DNA from 2 places in the Arthrobacter sp. 10T425 genome. Region 2 is predicted to be linked to the other one. Evidence: predicted binding sites of a transcription regulator. Region 2 holds the regulator's gene; the other holds the start of a gene.
What was found. The regulator HrcA, encoded in region 2, represses chaperone genes, less so after heat shock. The targets are predictions, from matches to a motif close to TTNGCACTCGNNNNNNNCGAGTGCNAA.
Positions count from the first base shown of each region.

Region 1: the regulator HrcA is predicted to act here: its motif matches at 2,208-2,234, upstream of groES (co-chaperone GroES).

Region 1 is NZ_JBFTGZ010000013.1:20-8,988, forward strand. Features, by position in the region: gene AC1DDH_RS15015 (class I SAM-dependent methyltransferase) at 132-1,355, opposite strand; gene AC1DDH_RS15020 (hypothetical protein) at 1,422-1,856, shown strand; gene groES (co-chaperone GroES) at 2,394-2,690, shown strand; gene groL (chaperonin GroEL) at 2,772-4,382, shown strand; gene AC1DDH_RS15035 (acyltransferase family protein) at 4,652-6,733, shown strand; gene AC1DDH_RS15040 (DUF389 domain-containing protein) at 6,874-7,842, opposite strand; gene AC1DDH_RS15045 (acyltransferase family protein) at 8,023-8,969, shown strand, end outside.
Region 2 is NZ_JBFTGZ010000001.1:329,670-338,638, forward strand. Features, by position in the region: gene hemW (radical SAM family heme chaperone HemW) at 1-1,068, shown strand, start outside; gene AC1DDH_RS01555 (DUF4870 domain-containing protein) at 1,196-1,615, opposite strand; gene AC1DDH_RS01560 (DUF3097 domain-containing protein) at 1,759-2,610, opposite strand; gene hrcA (heat-inducible transcriptional repressor HrcA) at 2,928-3,941, shown strand; gene dnaJ (molecular chaperone DnaJ) at 4,034-5,164, shown strand; gene AC1DDH_RS01575 (16S rRNA (uracil(1498)-N(3))-methyltransferase) at 5,167-5,955, shown strand; gene AC1DDH_RS01580 (GerMN domain-containing protein) at 6,006-6,887, opposite strand; gene srmL (PheS-related mystery ligase SrmL) at 7,287-8,405, opposite strand; gene AC1DDH_RS01590 (NUDIX domain-containing protein) at 8,719-8,969, opposite strand, start outside.

The DNA.
Region 1 (8,969 bases), on a different contig from region 2:
CATTGAGGACCTCCTGGTCGCTGCAGCGGTTGTCTAAGCAACTCCACTGTGCAACCGGAGGTCCTCACCTTTAGGTCAACGACTCCAGCGAGTCATCACATTCACCGAACCAACGTCCCTGGGCAGTACAGCTAGGCCGGCTCCACCGAGACGGCCACCCGGTCCTCGCCGATCCTGGTGAGGACCAGGGTGGCGGATTTCTTGTCCTTGTGCTTTGCGCTGCCGCCGGGCAGGAGTTGCTTGCGCAGCTCTTCGGGCGTGACAGCCATACCGCGCTTCTTGATGTCCAGGACCCCGATGCCTTGATCCTTGACCCACGTCTTGAGTGCCTTGACGTTGAACGGCATCACCTCCAGGACCCTGTACGCCTTGGCGAACGGGGTGTCATGCAGCTCCGGGGCGCAGATGTAGGCGATGTGCTCGTCCACGAGGTGCCCGCCCAGCTGGAGCGCGACGTCGGCCACCAGGCCGGCGCGGATCACCGCGCCGTCGGGCTCATACAGGTACCCCTCCACGGGTCCCACGGGCGCCACCGGGCCGGCACCGAAGTCCTCGCCGCTGGTGAGCTCAGCGGAACCAAGGGGGCCGAGCACGAGGGCCGCGCGCCGCACCCCGGGACGCCGCACCGCGTTGAACCACAGGGCCACTTCGGTCACGTCCCCGCCCACGGAGACCCACTGCGCCTCGCAGCCGGCCGGCACGGAATCGTGCGGCATGCCGGGGCCCATCTTCACGCCGACGGCGCGGCCGGTGCCGGCGAGTGACTCCACGAAGGACAGCGGCGGGGAGAAATCCTCCGGATCCCAGATCCGCTTGGTTCCCGAAGTGGACGTCGTGCGCCGGGCTGGGTCGAGCCAGACGCCGTCGATCCCCTCGAGGGATACCGACGTTGCATCGGAATGGACCACCGTGGCGTTGCGGAACGGGATCAGGTTCATCGTGGCGCAGGCGGCCGTGGCCTCGTCCATTTCCACGGCGGTGACCACCAGGTCCAGAGAGGCCAGGGCCATGGAGTCCGCCCCGAGCCCGCAGCCGAGATCCGCGACGTGGCCGATCCCGGCCTCCGCGAACCGCTGCGCGTGCCGTGCCGCCACCGTGAGCCGGGTGGCCTGCTCCAGACCGGCCTTCGTGAAAATCATCTGCCGGGCGAATTCGCCGAACTTCGCCTCGGCCTTGGTCCGCAGCCGGGACTGGGTGAGCACGGCCGAGACCAGCTCGGGGGAGTGGCCGGCCTTGCGCAGCGACGCCGTGAGGCGGAAGGCCTCGTCCTCGCGGTACGGGCCCAACGACGCCAGCAGCTCCCAGCCCTCGGGGGTGAGGATCGGGGCAATATATTCCTGCGGTGCGTCAGTCATGGCATCCAGCGTAGTTGAGGTCCGCGGGCGCGTTGTGACCGGACGGCGGGGGCTAGGCTTGATGGCATGGAAGACAGCGGCACAGGCGACAGCATCTCAGCGGACACGGCCGGGCAGGACACGGCCGGCGACGACGACGCCAGGCAGGAGCGCCGGCGGCCGCAGGGACTTGCCCGCTACGCAAAACCGGCGCTGATCGCCGGCGCGGTGATCGCCGTCGTGTCCGTCGCACTTTTGGTGATTATCTTCTTCCTCGATTCCTTCAACGCCACCGTGTATTCCGTCGGCGGCAAGAACGTCCAGGACGCCACGGATGAGGCCCGGGCCATCCGCGAGACCTATACCGCGGCCCGGCTCGGCGGCATCATCTTCCTCGTCGCCGGCATTCTGCTGGCCGCCGCCGGCGCCGTGCTGTCGTTCCGGCACCGGAATGACGAAGGCCAGAACACGGACGAAGACGACGGCGAGGACGTGGACTTCGACGACCTCGCAGACCAGTAGCCATCGAGTAGGCGCGCGAATAGACGCCGCTGGTGGGCGCGCACCGCACCGCCAAACGGCCAACGGCCACGGGCCAGGGGACATGCCCAGCCTCCTGCGCCACGGATGGACATGTCCTCCCCGGCAGCCCGCACCCGTTGGGTATGTCTATCGCTCAGCGCGGGCACAGAGCATGATGCCCAAGTGTCCTCTGGCCGCAGCGAAGAATGGGCATGTCCTCCCGGGCAGCCCGCACCCGTTGGGTATGTCCATCGCTCAGCACGGGTACAGAGCATGACGCCCAAGTGTCCTCCGGCCGCAGCGAAAAATGGGCATGTCCCCTAAGGGGAAATGTTCACCCGGAACGAATTTCTGGCACTCGCCTTGACCGAGTGCTAACCATTTACATAGAGTCGTCATTAGCACTCTCCCTAGGAGGGTGCTAACACATGAAGCGCGTTCCGCCAGGCACGCTGCCGGCACCGCGACGACGGTCTGTGCGCCTTGGCATCACCGCTTCATAGTCCACGAATTTGCTGACGAAAAGGAGAGGTCCGAGTGTCGGTCTCTATTAAGCCTCTTGAGGATCGTATTGTTGTCCGCCCGCTCGAAGCCGAGCAGACCACGGCTTCCGGCCTGGTTATCCCGGACTCCGCGCAGGAGAAGCCGCAGGAAGGCGAAGTTGTTGCAGTAGGCCCCGGCCGCTTCGATGACAACGGCAACCGCGTTCCCGTTGACGTTGCCGTTGGCGACGTCGTCATCTACTCCAAGTACGGTGGAACCGAAGTCAAGACCGGCGGCACCGAGTACCTCGTGCTCTCCGCCCGCGACGTTCTGGCGATCGTCGTAAAGTAACTCTCTTGGACCCCCGCGCAGCCGATCCTTTCGCATTGAATGGATCAGTTGCGCGGGGTTCTGTCTTGAAAGGACAAAACCATGGCAAAGCAGCTTGCGTTTAACGACGCTGCCCGCCGGTCGCTTGAAGCCGGCATCGATAAGCTCGCCAACACCGTCAAGGTCACGCTGGGTCCGCGCGGCCGCAACGTCGTACTGGACAAGAAGTGGGGCGCCCCCACGATCACCAACGATGGTGTGACCATCGCCCGTGAAATCGAGCTGGATGACCCCTACGAGAACCTTGGCGCGCAGCTTGCCAAGGAGGTCGCCACCAAGACCAACGATGTTGCCGGCGACGGCACCACCACCGCCACCGTCCTGGCCCAGGCCCTGGTCAAGGAAGGCCTGCGCAACGTAGCGGCAGGCGCCGCGCCTGGCGAAATCAAGCGCGGCATCGAGGTTTCGGTCGAGGCCGTCGCCGCCCGTCTGCTGGAGAACGCCCGCCCGGTTGAAGGCACGCAGGTTGCCAACGTTGCCGCAATCTCCGCCCAGAGCGACGAGGTCGGCGAGCTGCTGGCCGAGGCGTTCGGCAAGGTCGGCAAGGATGGTGTGATCACCATCGAGGAGTCCTCCACCACGCAGACCGAGCTGGTACTGACCGAGGGCATGCAGTTCGACAAGGGCTACCTGTCCCCGTACTTCGTCACCGACGCGGAACGCCAGGAGGCCGTCCTCGAGGACGCCCTGATCCTGATCAACCAGGGCAAGATCTCCTCAGTGCAGGATTTCCTGCCGCTGCTGGAAAAGGCGCTGCAGAGCTCCAAGCCGCTCTTCATCATCGCCGAAGACGTCGAGGGCGAGGCCCTGTCCACGCTGATCGTCAACCGCATCCGCGGCACGCTGAACGTCGTCGCCGTCAAGGCGCCGGGCTTCGGTGACCGCCGCAAGGCCATGCTGCAGGACATCGCGACCCTCACCGGTGCGCAGGTTGTCTCCGCGGAGCTGGGCCTGAGCCTGGACACCGTTGGCCTCGAGGTGCTCGGCACCGCACGCCGCATCACGATCACCAAGGACAACACCACGATCGTCGACGGCGCCGGTTCGGCCGAGGACGTCGCCGCCCGTGTTGCCCAGCTGCGCGCCGAGCTGACCCGCACCGATTCGGACTGGGACAAGGAAAAGCTGCAGGAACGCCTGGCCAAGCTGGCCGGCGGCATCGGCGTGATCAAGGTCGGCGCCGCCACCGAGGTTGAGCTGAAGGAAAAGAAGCACCGCATCGAGGACGCCGTGTCCTCCACCCGCGCTGCCCTCGAAGAAGGCATCGTGGCCGGCGGCGGCTCCGCCCTCATCCACGCGCTGAAGGCGCTCGACGAGGACGCGGCCGTCCAGGCCCTCGAAGGTGACGCGGCTGCGGCCGTCGGCATCGTCCGCCGCGCCCTGGTCCAGCCGCTGCGCTGGATCGCCCAGAACGCCGGCTTCGACGGCTATGTCGTGGCTGCCAAGGTCGCCGAATCCGCCGTGAACCAGGGCTTCAACGCCAAGTCCGGCGAATACGAAGACCTGATCGCCGCTGGCGTGATCGACCCCGTGAAGGTGACGCGTGCGGCTCTGCGCAACGCGGCCTCCATCGCGGCACTGGTCCTCACCACGGAAACCCTCGTGGTGGAGAAGCCGGCTGACGAAGACGAGCACGCAGGGCACAAGCACTAGGCTCTGCCCGCAGGGGGGACGGTCCGGCATCTGCCGGGCCGTCCCTTTTTCTGTCGAGTCTCTGCTGCCGTCCTGCCGTGTTCGTGGCCGCAAGTTGCCGTGATTCTGGCAGAGTTAACCCGTCAGGTGCCGCTCCAGCGTCCCGGGTTCACTGGAAACTCCCACGTTGGCATGCCTCAATGGGGTTCAGTGGCCGCCGTGACGATTGGCCATCAAAATTACGGTTTGGTAACATGGAGGCTTTGGTTATCTGGTTGAGGGGTAGTTCTATGACACAGCAAGGAACCTTGCCCCGGCCTGCCCGGCACATTGCCGCGACGGGGCACGATCCCGCAGCCAAGTCTGGCCGAAAATCCACCTTCAGGCCCGAAATCCAGGGACTCCGGTCCCTCGCTGTGCTGATGGTCATGACCTATCACATCTGGCTGGGCCGGGTTTCCGGCGGCGTGGACGTCTTCCTGCTGATCTCGGCCTTCCTTATGACGCTGCAGTTCGTGGGCCGGTACGAGCAGGGCCGGTCCATGGCCCTCATCAAACACTGGCTGCACCTTTTCCGGCGCCTCGTCCCTGCCGCCGTCACCGTCCTGGTGGCCATCCTTGCCGCAACTGTCCTCTTCCTGCCCCGGACCCGGTGGATGGAAATCATCAACCAGGGCTGGGCCTCCCTGGGCTATGCCGAGAACTGGCTCCTGCAGACCCAGGCGACAAACTACTACGCCGCGGATCACAGCCAGGCCAGTCCCTTCCAGCATTTCTGGTCCCTTTCGATCCAGGGCCAGGTCTTTATCCTGTGGCCGCTCATTTTTGTGGGGGCCGCGTTCGTCGCCAAGCGCTTCGGGCTCCGCTACCGTGTGCTGCTGTCCTACGTCTTCGCCGTGATCTTCGTTGTTTCGCTGCTCTACTCGATCGTCTTCACCCAGGCGAGCCAAACGGAGGCGTACTTCGACACCTGGGCCCGGCTGTGGGAGTTTGCCCTGGGCACGCTCGTGGCTTTGGCCCTTCCTGCCCTGCGGCTTCCGCGGGGCTGGCGGATCGGGCTTGGCTGGCTGGGCATTGTGGCCATGCTCAGCTGCGGCCTCCTGCTCAACGTCCAGGCTTCCTTTCCCGGGTTTGTGGCGCTCTGGCCCACCCTGGCGGCCGCCTGTGTCATCGCAGCCGGGCAGTCGGGCAGCAAGCTGGGCGTCGACCGGATCCTGAGTTCGAAGCCCTTGGTCCGGCTGGGCGACATTTCGTATGCCCTGTACCTGTGGCACTGGCCGGTTCTGGTCATCTCCCTTGCCGTGATGCACAGGGAAAAAGCGGGTCTGATCACAGGCGCCGTCATCGTCACTGTTTCCCTGGTGCTCGCCTACCTCACCACCCGCTTCATTGAGAAGCCCTGGCGTGAGTGGCAGTGGCCGGAGGTGCGGCGGCGCGGCGCCCTCGTTGCCATCGCCGTGGCCGTGGTCACCGCCGCCGTGCCGCTGGCGGGGATTCAGATCCAGCAGCACCTCGAAAGCGAAGCAGTCCTGGCCCAAGCCCCGAAGAACAACCCGGGCGCCCTGGCGCTGACGCCGGGCTATGTGGACCAGGCCGACGCCAACGCCGTCCTGCTCCCCACCCCGCAGACGCTGCCGCAGGACTGGGCCAGCCTCCCTAACTCGTGCTCCGGTGACCTGCAGCCGCAGGACCCGGTCCTTCAGAAGGACTGTTTCCAGAACAATCAATCCGACACCGGAGCGAAAAAGGTCCTCGTGATCGGGGATTCACACGCACAGCAATGGCTGGGCTCGATTGCTCCCCTCAGCGATGAGAAGGGCTGGCGGCTCTACGCCATGCTCAAGGGTGCCTGCAAGCCCAACATCGCGCCGCAGCACGTCTCGGCGGATTGCGACAATTTCAATGCGGCCGTCGCATCCGAAGTGAAGAACAACCCGCCGGACGCCATCATCATCGTGGGCACTGAGGCGGCGCCGTCGTCGCCACAGGAGACCGTGATCCCGGGCTTCGAAGCCACCGCGAAGGCTTGGACGGACGAGGGCATCAAGGTCGTGGCCCTCCGGGACAATCCGCGTTTTACCTTCAACATGGCGGAGTGCGTAGCGACCAAGGGTGCCGACGCGCCGGACTGCAGGCCGCGCGAGCAGGGCATGCTTGCGGCAACGAATCCCTTGGCCGCGCTGGATGGCAAGGTGCCGGGCGTCGCGTTCGTTGACATGACTGACCTGATCTGCAATGGCACGGAATGCCCGGGCGCGGTCGGCAACACCTACGTCTACCTGGACGACAACCACCTCAGCCGGAGCTATGCGGCCAGCATGGCCCCCATGTTCAGCCAAAGGCTCCTCGCCGCGACCGGATGGGGCCCCTAAGCTCCACGGTCCCCGGGCCTGCCGGCCGTAGTCCCCGCAGCTCCACGGTCCCCGGGCCCCTAAGCTGCACGGTCCCCGGGCCTGCCGGCCGACTGTCCCCAGGACTGCCGGCCGTTGCGGGCACCTGCGGCGCCCGTGCGTCAGTGCTGGGAGCGGTCCGCCCTGCGCCGCAGCTGGCGGGCAGTGTCCGGTGCCAGCCGCCTGGTCACCAGCCGGTAGAACAGCAGGACCCCGACGGCGGCCACCACGATTCCGAGCAGGTTCAGGAACAGCTGCAGGGCGGAGCCGGCTGCCTTCTGGTACTCGCCCAGGACCAGTGCCACGGCCACGAACCCGGCTGCCGGCACCGTCGTGACGGAGATGAACACCCCGATCAGCGCCGCCGAGCGCCGGCTGATGACCGACAGCATCCCGGCTGTCCCGGCGAGGACGGCGACGATCAGGGAATAAGGGCCGGGGTGGTAGATGAATTCAACTGCTGAACCGTGGTCCAGCGCGTCCGCGGGGAACAGCCCGAGTGGCACGGAGAGCCACGCGGTCAGCGCGGCGGCCAGCATCGCGACGGGAAAACCGACGCCGAGGGCCAGCGCCGCGTCACGTCCGAGCCGCCGCTGGCGCCGGACCAGGGCTACGGCCAGGGCAGCCAGCGGGCCGAACTCCGGGCCCACGGCCATGGCGCCGACGATCGCAATGGTGGAGTCCGTCACGATGCCGATGGCCGCCAGCTGGGTCGCCAGGACCAGGAACGCCAGGAAACTCCACGTCAGGCGCGAATCCTCGCCGGTCTGCCGCGACACCTCGTCCCAGATCACAGCGTCCGCGCCCTCACCTGGAGCCTCCGCCTCCGCCCTGTCGGCGCGGTCCGAGAGCACAAGGTCCGGTGCGATGACCGTAATCGATCCCCGTTGCTGGACATCGAGGGCGTGCAGCTTCTCCACGAGCCCCTCCACGGATTCCCGGGCCAGCAGAACCTCGATGACGTCCCCGGGCGGCGTGACGGAAGAGGCCTTCGCGAGCGCCACTTCCGAGACGCCGACGTGGTTCGTACAACTTTCGAGAACAACTCCGGACAATTCACCCGGAACACAAATGCGCACCTGCACGATCACGTGGCGGCCTCCTCAGACTCCTACCAGCCTAGCTTCCGCCCCGGGGCCGACGGCGCCGCCGCCCCCCTGGGTGCGCCGCCGGCCAGGCGTGTGAAGGACACCGCCGGGCCCGTGTGATTGGCAAAGAAAATTACGTTTCGGTAACATTGATGTTTTGGAAACCGGCCTGAAGGGATCTTTGTGTCGAACGAGCGAACCACCGTCACCCCGCCACGGGCGGATGCAGGTTCTCCGGCGACCCGAAAAACAAGCTACCGCCCCGAAGTCCAGGGCCTTCGCGCCCTCGCGGTCCTCATGGTGGTCACGTACCACGTGTGGCTGGGCCGGGTCTCCGGCGGCGTGGACATCTTCCTCCTCATTTCAGCCTTCCTGATGACACTCAGCTTCACGCGGAAAGTCGAAAGCGGCGCGCCGCTGCGGCTGCTCAGCCACTGGCTGCATCTGCTCAAGCGCCTGCTGCCCGCCGTCGTCGTGGTGGTTCTCGGCGTCCTCGCCGGCACCTGGGCCATCCTGCCGCAAAGCCGCTGGCCCGACGTCCTTGAACAGGCCTGGGCCTCCCTGCTGTACCGGCAGAACTGGCTCCTGGCGGACAGCGCCGTGGACTACTACGCCCAGGACCATTCGGGCGCGAGCCCGCTCCAGCACTTCTGGTCACTCTCGATCCAGGGCCAGGTGTTCGTGCTCTGGCCGCTCGTCTTTGCCGGCACCGCACTTCTTTCCCGCCTGCTCCGGCGCCGGACCGGCCAGGACCACGTCCTGCTGCGTTACCGCTCCCTGCTGGCCGCGGCCTTCGGCGCCATCTTCGCCGTGTCCCTGGCCTACTCGATCCAGCAGACCGCAACGAACCAGGCCCACGCCTACTTCGATACCGGAGCCCGGCTCTGGGAGTTCGCGCTCGGCTCGCTCCTGGCCCTCGCCCTGCCGTACCTGAAACCGGGCAGGGTCCTGCGCGTCGTGCTCGGCTGGGCCGGCCTCGTGGCCATGCTCTCCTGCGGGCTCCTGCTGACCGTGGACCGTTCGTTCCCCGGATTCATCGCGCTGTGGCCCACGCTGGCCGCCGCGGCGATCATCACCGCCGGTCAAAGCGGCAGCCGCTTCGGGGTTGACCGCTTCCTGACCTGGAAACC
Region 2 (8,969 bases):
GGCGGGGCCTCCCAGGACGCCTACGCCGCCACCGCGATCGCGGAAGTGGAGTTCGCCGCCGCGGCCCTGAAGGGCAGCGGCCTGCCCGGCCGCCCCCTCAGCACGGTCTTCTTCGGCGGCGGCACCCCCACCCTGCTGCCGGCGGAGGACCTGGCGCGCATACTCAGCGCCGCGATCGACGCCTGGGGACTGCAGCCCGGCGCCGAGGCGACCACCGAGGCGAACCCCGATTCCGTCACGCCCGCATCCCTGCAGCTGCTGGCCGACGCCGGGTTCACCCGCGTTTCGTTCGGCATGCAGTCGGCTGTGCCGCACGTCCTGAAGGTCCTGGACCGCACCCACACGCCCAGCCGGGTGCCCGAGGCGGTGCAGTGGGCGCGTAATGCCGGGCTCTCGGTCAGCCTCGACCTCATTTACGGGACGCCGGGGGAGTCTTTGGCGGACTGGCGCTACTCGCTCGAGACCGCACTGTCCTACGCCCCCGACCACATCAGCGCCTATGCCCTGATCGTTGAAGACGGCACCAAGCTTGCCGCGCAGATCCGCCGTGGCGAAGTGTCGGAAATCGACGACGACGACCACGCCGCCAAATACGAACTCGCCGACGAACTGATTTCCGCCGCCGGGCTCAACTGGTACGAGGTCAGCAACTGGTCCCGCACCCCCGAACAGGCCTGCCGGCACAACCTCGCTTACTGGCGTGGGGACGACTGGTGGGGCATCGGGCCGGGGGCGCACTCGCACGTGGGCGGCGTCCGCTGGTGGAACGTCAAGCACCCCACCGCCTACGCCAACCGCCTCGGCGCCGGCGCCTCACCCGCCGCCGGACGCGAAACGCTGGACTCTGAAACCCGCAACGTGGAACGGGTCATGCTCGAGGCCCGGCTCAATTCCGGGCTCGACATCCCAAGCCTCGGCGGCCTGGGGGACACCGGCAGGCACGCTGTGGCGGGGCTGATCGCGGACGGCCTCGTGGACCCCGCGGCGGCTTTCAAAGGCCGGCTCATTCTCACCCTTAAGGGCCGGCTGCTGGCCGACGCCGTCGTCCGCAGGATCCTGCCGGACTAGTCTGGCCGGCAAAACTTCCACGACTTGGTTGCCCGCATCAGCGGCCACAACACCCTGCCACACAAAAGAGAGCCGGCCGCTGCCCCTGACGGGCGGCGGCCGGCTCTCGTGCTTGGGTCCGGGCCGGCTATTTGATCCAGCGCAGGTTGAACTCGTAGCGGTGCGGCTGGCCGCGGTTGACGTGGATGCCTGCCGCCACCGAGAAGCACGTCACGGCGATCCAGATCACCGTGGCGAGCACGGCGAAGAGGTTGCCCACCACCGGGATGAAGACCAGCAGATTGGCCAGTACCGCGGCCAGGGTCGGCGGCAAGGTGAAATTGAGGGCTTCCTTGGATTCCTGTGCCGTGAACGGGCCGCGGTCCTTGAAGATGAGGTAGATCAGCAGCGACGGCACGCAGCCCAGGATGCCGCCGAAGTGCGCGAGCGTGGCCCACTGGCGGTCCTCGCTGGCCGTCAGCGGCAGCGCGTTTGCCGGAACGCCATGGTACGGGGGCTGGCCATGGCCAGCCTGATTGCCCGTGTGTTCGCGTGCGTTATCTGCCACGGTGTAGCCCTTCGGATTGCGGTGATGCGTTGCTGCCTGGGTTGTGCCTGAAATAGCCGGGACCGCACTGGAAGCGCGGCCGCCGTTTCAAGAATACTTGCTCGGGCAAGGAAATGGAGATCAGGGGCGGCCGCCGCGGCGGACTAGGGCACGGTGAGGAAGTCAATGACCTCTTCCACGCGGCCAAGCAGCGACGCCTCCAGATCAGCGTAGCTGCGGACAGCCCCCAGGAGTTTCTGCCAGCCGAGGCCGATGTCCTCCTTCGTGGAGTGGGGCCACCCGAAAGCCATCAGGATCCCGGTCTTCCAGTCCGTGCCGCGGGGGATCACGGGCCACTGCTCGATCCCCAGGACCGAGGGCCGGATGGCCTGCCACACGTCCACGTAGGGGTGCCCCACAATCAGGACGTTGCCTGCGGCGCCCGGTGAGGCCATGACGGCGTCGGCGATCCGCGACTCCTTGGAGTCGGCCACCAGGTGGTCTACGAGCACGCCGAGGCGCCGGCCGGGGCCCGGGCCGAAGTCCGCCACGGCGGACGCGAGGTCGTCAATGCCGTGCAGGGGCTCGACGACGATGCCCTCCACCCGGAGGTCATCGCCCCAGACCTTCTCCACCAGCTCGGCGTCGTGCTTTCCTTCCACCCAGATGCGGCTGGCCTTGGCCACCTGTGCGCGCTGCCCGGCCACCCGCACCGAGCCCGACGCCGTGCGGCCGGCACCGGCGGCCGGTGCCGTCCTTTTCGGGGCCGGCGGCATCAGGCGGATGGGCTGGCCGTCCAAGAGGAAGCCGAAGCCGAGGCGGAAGGACCGCGACTTGCCCCGCCGGTCCTCCAGCGCCACCACGTGCATGCCGCCGGACTTCTCCACGCGGGTTACGGCGCCCACCCAGCCGGACTGGACCTCCTCGAGGACCATCCCGCGTTCCACCGGGACTTCCGGCAACTGGGTCTTGGCGGGGGCGGACAGGTCCTGGGGTCCCCAGTTCTGGTACGACATCTCTTCACGCTTACTTTGCACTCGGAATGTACGGCGGTCGGTGGAACTCTCCGGGGGCCGGAACCGGACCGCGACGGCGCGGCAACGGCAGCATCTGCCACGGTCTCGGCGCCGGCGTGACGGGAATCGCGTTCCCGCGGGCCACGCCTGGAGCGAATCCAATGCTAACAACGCGGCGACTCATATTAGACTGGTTAGCACTTAGGCATGTCGAGTGCTAACCCTTGTCCTGTGGCGGGCCGTCCGTGCACCACTGGTGGACCCGGACCGGACGCGGGGGTGGCACCGGCTGCGGGACAGTCGATTGGAGGTGGAGCGTGAGCGAACCGCGCAAACTCGAAGTGCTGCGCGCCATCGTGGAGGACTACGTCCATTCGCGTGAGCCCGTTGGTTCCAAAGCGCTCGTTGAACGGCACCATCTCGGCGTCTCGAGCGCCACGATCCGAAATGACATGGCGGCGCTGGAAGACGAGGGCCTGATCACGGCACCGCACACGAGTGCAGGCCGGATCCCCACTGACAAGGGCTACCGGTTGTTCGTCGACCAGATCTCAGCGGTGAAGCCGTTGTCCCAGGCCGAGCGCCGGGCCATCCAGGCGCTGCTGGAAGGATCCGAGGACCTCGACGACATCCTTGACCGGACCGTGAGGCTCCTCTCGCACCTGACCAACCAGGTCGCCGTCGTGCAGTATCCGCTGCTCAGCCGCGCCCGGGTGCGGCACATTGAGTTCGTGCTGCTGGCGCCCAGGAAAGTGCTGGCTGTTCTGATCGCTGACACGGGCAAGGTGGAGCAGCGCGTGATCGACGTCGGGCAGGACATTCCCGACGACGCGCTGTCGGAATTGCGGAGCAGTTTTCTGGCCAGCCTCTCCGGTACGCCGCTGAGCCTGATGCCGCAGTTGCTGCCCGCCGTCGTTGCCGGTGGCCCGCCCGCGCGGCGCGGAGCAGCCCAGGCGCTGGCCCGCGGCCTTGAGGCCCTGGCCACGAGCAGCCGTGAAGAGCGCATGGTCATGGCCGGCACCGCCAACCTGGCCCGCTCCAATGTGGACTTCCCGCTCAGCATCGGCCCCGTGCTGGAGGCCCTCGAGGAACAGGTGGTCATGCTCCGCCTGCTCAGCGAAATGGCCGAAGACCCGCGCGGCGTGACCGTCAGCATCGGCCGGGAAAACCCCTACGACGGTCTCGCCGAGGCCTCGGTCGTGGCCACCGCCTACGGGCCGGACGCCACGGCCAAGGTCGGAGTGCTTGGGCCCACCCGGATGGACTATCCCACCACCATGGCCGCCGTCCGAGCGGTGGCCCGCTACCTTTCGAGGATCCTGGGGCCCTGACAGGCCCGGGACCGAATACGACTTCTTGCCCCACAGGCAGTGCCCCACAGGCAGTACCCCACAGGCAGTACAACAAGGAAGAGATACACACTTTGAGCAGCCACTACGACGTTCTTGGAGTCTCCCGCGACGCATCGGGGGAGGAGATCAAGAAGGCCTACCGGAAACTGGCCCGGACCCTGCACCCGGACGTGAACCCCGGGGAGGACGCCTCGGACAGGTTCAAGGCCGTCACGCACGCCTACGAGGTCCTCTCCGATCCGCAGAAGCGCCGGGTCTATGACACCACCGGCAACGAGAACGGCACCGACAACGGGTTCGGCGGCGGCAGCTACTCGGGCCAGGGCTTCGCCTTCCAGGACATCTTCGAGACCTTCTTCGGCGCCGGTGGCGGCCAGGGCGGCCCGGCATCACGGGTCCGCCGCGGCCAGGACGCGCTGATCAGCGTCCGGATCGACCTCCGCGATGCGGTGTTCGGCGTGAACAAAAAGCTCGAGGTCGACACGGCCGTCATCTGCCCCACCTGCGAGGGGTCCTGCTGCCGGGAGGGCACCCACCCGGTCCGCTGCGACATCTGTGGCGGCAGCGGTCAGGTCCAGCGCGCCGTGCGGTCCATCCTGGGCCAGGTCATGACGTCCGCCCCCTGCGGGTCTTGCGAGGGCTTCGGCACCGTCATCAAGGACCCGTGCAACGAATGCAGCGGCCAGGGCCGGATCCGCAGCCGCCGCTCGCTGACCGTCAAGGTCCCGGCCGGCGTGGCCACCGGCACCCGCATCCAGCTGTCCGGCCAGGGCGAGGCCGGCCCTGCCGGCGGCCCCGCCGGGGACCTGTACGTGGAGATCAGGGTCAACAACGACGCCACTTACGTGCGCGAGGGCGATGACCTGCACGCGAGCCTCAACATTCCCATGACGGCGGCCGCCCTCGGCACCGAAATATCCCTCGACACCTTCGACGGACAGCAGGAGATCGACGTCAAGGCCGGCACCCAGTCCGGCGAGATCATCACCCTTCGCGGTCTTGGCGTCACGCACCTGCGCGGCCACGGCCGCGGCGATCTGAAGGTGCACCTGCAGGTGGAAACACCGGTCAAGCTCGATCACGTCCAGGAGGAACTTCTCCGCCAGCTGGCCAAGCACCGTGGCGAGCACCTCACGGAAGGAAAGCTTGCGGCCAGCGGCGGCGTCTTCGCCAAACTGCGGGACCGGCTCGGTAACCTGTAGCGGTGAGTAACCCGGTCTTCTTCACCGCCCCAGGCACCCTGGACCAGCAGGTCCCCGGCTCGGCCTTCGTCCTCGAGGGAACCGAGGCCCGCCACGCCGTCACCGTCAAACGGATCGGCGTCGGCGAAGCGGTCGACATCGCGGACGGCGCAGGCAAGCGCCTGACCGGCACCGTGACAGCCGTCGCTGCCGGGGAGCTGAGCGTCGAATGCGTGGACCTGGCTGAGGAACCACGGCCAGGAACACGGCTGGTCCTGGTCCAGGCCCTGGCGAAGGGCGACCGCGATGAACTGGCGGCCGAGACCGCGACCGAGTTGGGCATCGACGCCGTCATTCCCTGGCAGGCCGAGCGGTCCATTGTGCGGTGGAAGGCTGAGCGGGCCGCGAAGGCGCATGCCAAGTGGCAGTCGGTGGTGACGGCAGCCGCCAAACAGGCGCGCCGGGCATGGATTCCCGAGGTCCGGGCCGCCGTCGACGGCGCCGGGTTGCAGGCGGCCGTAACGGCGGCAGACCTCGCCGTCATCCTGCACGAAGACGCCGTGCGCCCGCTGCGGCAGGTACTCGAGGCCTGGCTGGAAAGTGTTGGGCCCGGCGATGTGGTGGCAGATGATGCCGGATCCCGTGAGGTCCTGCTGATCGTGGGTCCGGAAGGCGGCATCAGCCCGCGGGAGGTGACCCGGCTTTGCGACGCCGGCGCAGTTACGGCCCTTTTGGGGCACCATGTGCTGCGTTCGTCCACGGCCGGGCCCGCCGCGACTGTGCTGGCCAGTGACATCCTCGGCCGCTGGTGACCTGCGGCAGCCGCCGCCGCAGGTGACGTGATGCCTTGTTGAGGTGACGGCTACTTGACCGTGAACCCGCGGGTGTCCTGGAATACTTCCTTGGCGCTGTCGGATGCGTCCACCTGGGACACCCGGACCTCGTAATTGCCCGGGCCGAGGTTCACGGACAAGGTGAACAGCCCGGGCCGGGCTGCATCGGCGGAGGCGGTGGCGCTGCCGTTGAGATACGCGGTCTTGGCGTTGTCGCCGTCGCCGCCGACCTTGAGGATCGCCCAGCGGAGCTTCCCGCCCTGGACGGTGCTGCGGCCGCTGATCTTGACCGAACCGTCGGCCACGGACGTGCCCTCCTGCGGATCAATGATCCACACTGGTGCCACCATCCCGGCGCTGCGGGAGGTCGGCTCGCCCAGGCGGACATGGTTGAAGGCGACGTAGTCGGTGTGACCGTCCACCAGCACAACCACCTGGACCTGCTGTCCGGCATCGATGAGGCCGGCGCTGGCCGCGGCAGCTGTCGCCGTGTAGACGAGCTGCTGGATGGCGCGCTCGGCCATGGCCGCATCCACGTTGCTGTTGAAGGCATCAGCGGAGACATCCACCGTGATGACGTTCTTGCCGGAAATCGACGTCGCCAGCTTCTTCGGATTTTGCCAGGGCGTGAAAAAATCCGGGTCCAGTGGCTTCTGCGACATCATGACCCGCAGGGCGCGGGTGACGGGATTGTCCTGATCCGGAACGTCGCGGAACTCGCGGTAGAGAAACGCGTTGTCATTGCCACGGCCGATCCAATACACCGGAGCCTTGTTCGACGTCTGGGCAGTCTCCAGCGGTGCGCTCGTGGTGGGGGCGCCCGACGCCGGGGCGGGAATGAGCTCTGATGGGCTGCTGGAATTCGTGATGCCGCTCTGCGGCGTCGCCACGCAGCCGGACAGGACGAGCACGGCAGGCAGCGCCAACGCCAGCGCGACGCGGCGGACGCGCCCCGCCGATGGCTGCTGAACTCCACGCTTCCTGATGCCGCTGTCCCTTCGTCGTACGCCCCGCGTTCCGCGGTGATGATCCGTTTGTAGCCGTCGTCGGCCGTCGACGGCCGCCCCATCCCTCACCGGCCGGAGACCGGCCCGGCGATCCCGGGACAGCCGGATTCCAGCATGGCACACGGGCGCGGCGCGGCAGCCGGGTTTGGGCCCTGGCGTCGGAACTGCAACGGGAACGATATGAGGCCGATACAAAGTTGATACCTAATGGCGTCCGCTTGTGGTTCCTGGCACTGACATGGTCCGGCCGCGTCTCCATGCCTGCCGTGCCAGCAGCCCGATGGTGAACTGGCACGGCAGGCACTATCCTGCGATGAGTTCCTTGACGGGCCCCTCGTGCAGGGCCAGGTAGACGTCGTCCCGGATCCGATTCGCCTCCGGGTCTGTCATGGTCCGGGCGAGGGGACGCAGCACCAGGCGTATCAGTGCATTGGCCTGCCCATCGCTGAGGCGGAGTCGTTTCCTCGCCGCTGCGGGGAGGTCAGCGCAGGGCGTCAGGGCCAGGAGTTCGACACTTTCCAGATCGTCGGCCTTTGCGCCCAACGCTGTTCGCACCCGGTCTCCAAGCACTTCGGTATCCAGGTCAGCGGGAATGACGATGGAGATGTCCCGGCGGATGGAGGGCATCTGGGAAACTGGATTCCACCGGGACAGGTCCAGCATCTGCTGGTCCATCTTCTGGTCTGTGGACCGAAGCAGCCTGATGTCGGGGATGCCCTTGCGGAGCATGAGGGCGCGGTCCAATCCCATGCCCAGAGCCAGTCCCGACCACTTGGTGGGATCCAGGCCGGCCCCGGAGAACAGATGCGGCGCGATGAGCCCGCACTCGGCGAGTTCGAGCCACTCCCCGTCCGCGAGGACATCGACCTGCAAGCCTTCTTCGGTGTAGGGGTGATCTGCCGGAACTGCGCGCCAGGGTGCTCCTGGAAGCACCGCCTGCACCAGCGATCCGACCATTTCCTGCAGGTTGCCGGCGTCGAGTTGCCCCCGTGAGCTGACGCGCCATAGGTCGACCTGGTGGGGAGTTCCCACATGGGTGCGGTCGATGCAATCGCGCCGGTAGACCAGACCTGGGACCGCCCAGAGCTCGTCCATGGATTGGTCCGCGTGCAGTGCACGCAGCAGCTGCGGGATGGAAGCCGACGTGTGGCTTCGGAGCATGACCGTCGGGCGGAGATAGCGGGAATACCTTTGATCCCGCGTCACATCTGATTCCTTGAACCCCAAGCGGTCGTAATTGTCGGCCACGCTCACCAGCGGGCTGTGGCGGACGATTCGTTGTGGCACTCTCCATTCGCGGCTGAGCGCGTCGAGGATGCCCTGCAACAGCGGCTGCATTGCATGGGGCCCGCCGTCCGGATCTGAAAGATCGCGGATGGTCAAAGCGTCGTGGAGCTCGGAGGGACTGAGATATGAGGGCATTGCAGGTCCTTGTTTTCGGATTTCGAGTGGTGGGTTGACTTCCCCCGACTCAAACCCGGCGCCAGGACCTAGGCGCGCGCCTCAGAGCCCTCGCGGCCGGGGACCGGCCGGGGGCATATAAATCGACGCGAAAGTTGCATGCGCCGACTATACCCCCGATGCGCACCCGGCACGCGTTTCCTCGAGCCGGACGGTCTGGTTCCATATGCCAAGGTGCTCCGAAGGCCGACACCTATCAGAACCCATCCGCGGGCCGGCCTTTATCAGAATGCGTGTAAGTCTGTCCTCTTCAGGCGCCGCCGTTTCTTAAACTTCAAAGGTGTTGAAGTACTTCGGTGTAATGGGCGTGCGCGAGGTCCAGTCCGAGGGCATCGTTAGGGCTGAACCAGCGTATTTCGGAGTGCTCATCCCTGGCCAAGTTGGCAGGATCGCCGGTCCACATTTCCAGGACCCACCCCGAGAGCGCCAACCCCTCAGGTGAGCCCTCGTTGTCCTGGACCCTAAACGTGGGAGCGTTCGTAGGCGGGACGACGTTGACTGCGATTTCTTCGAGGAGCTCCCTGG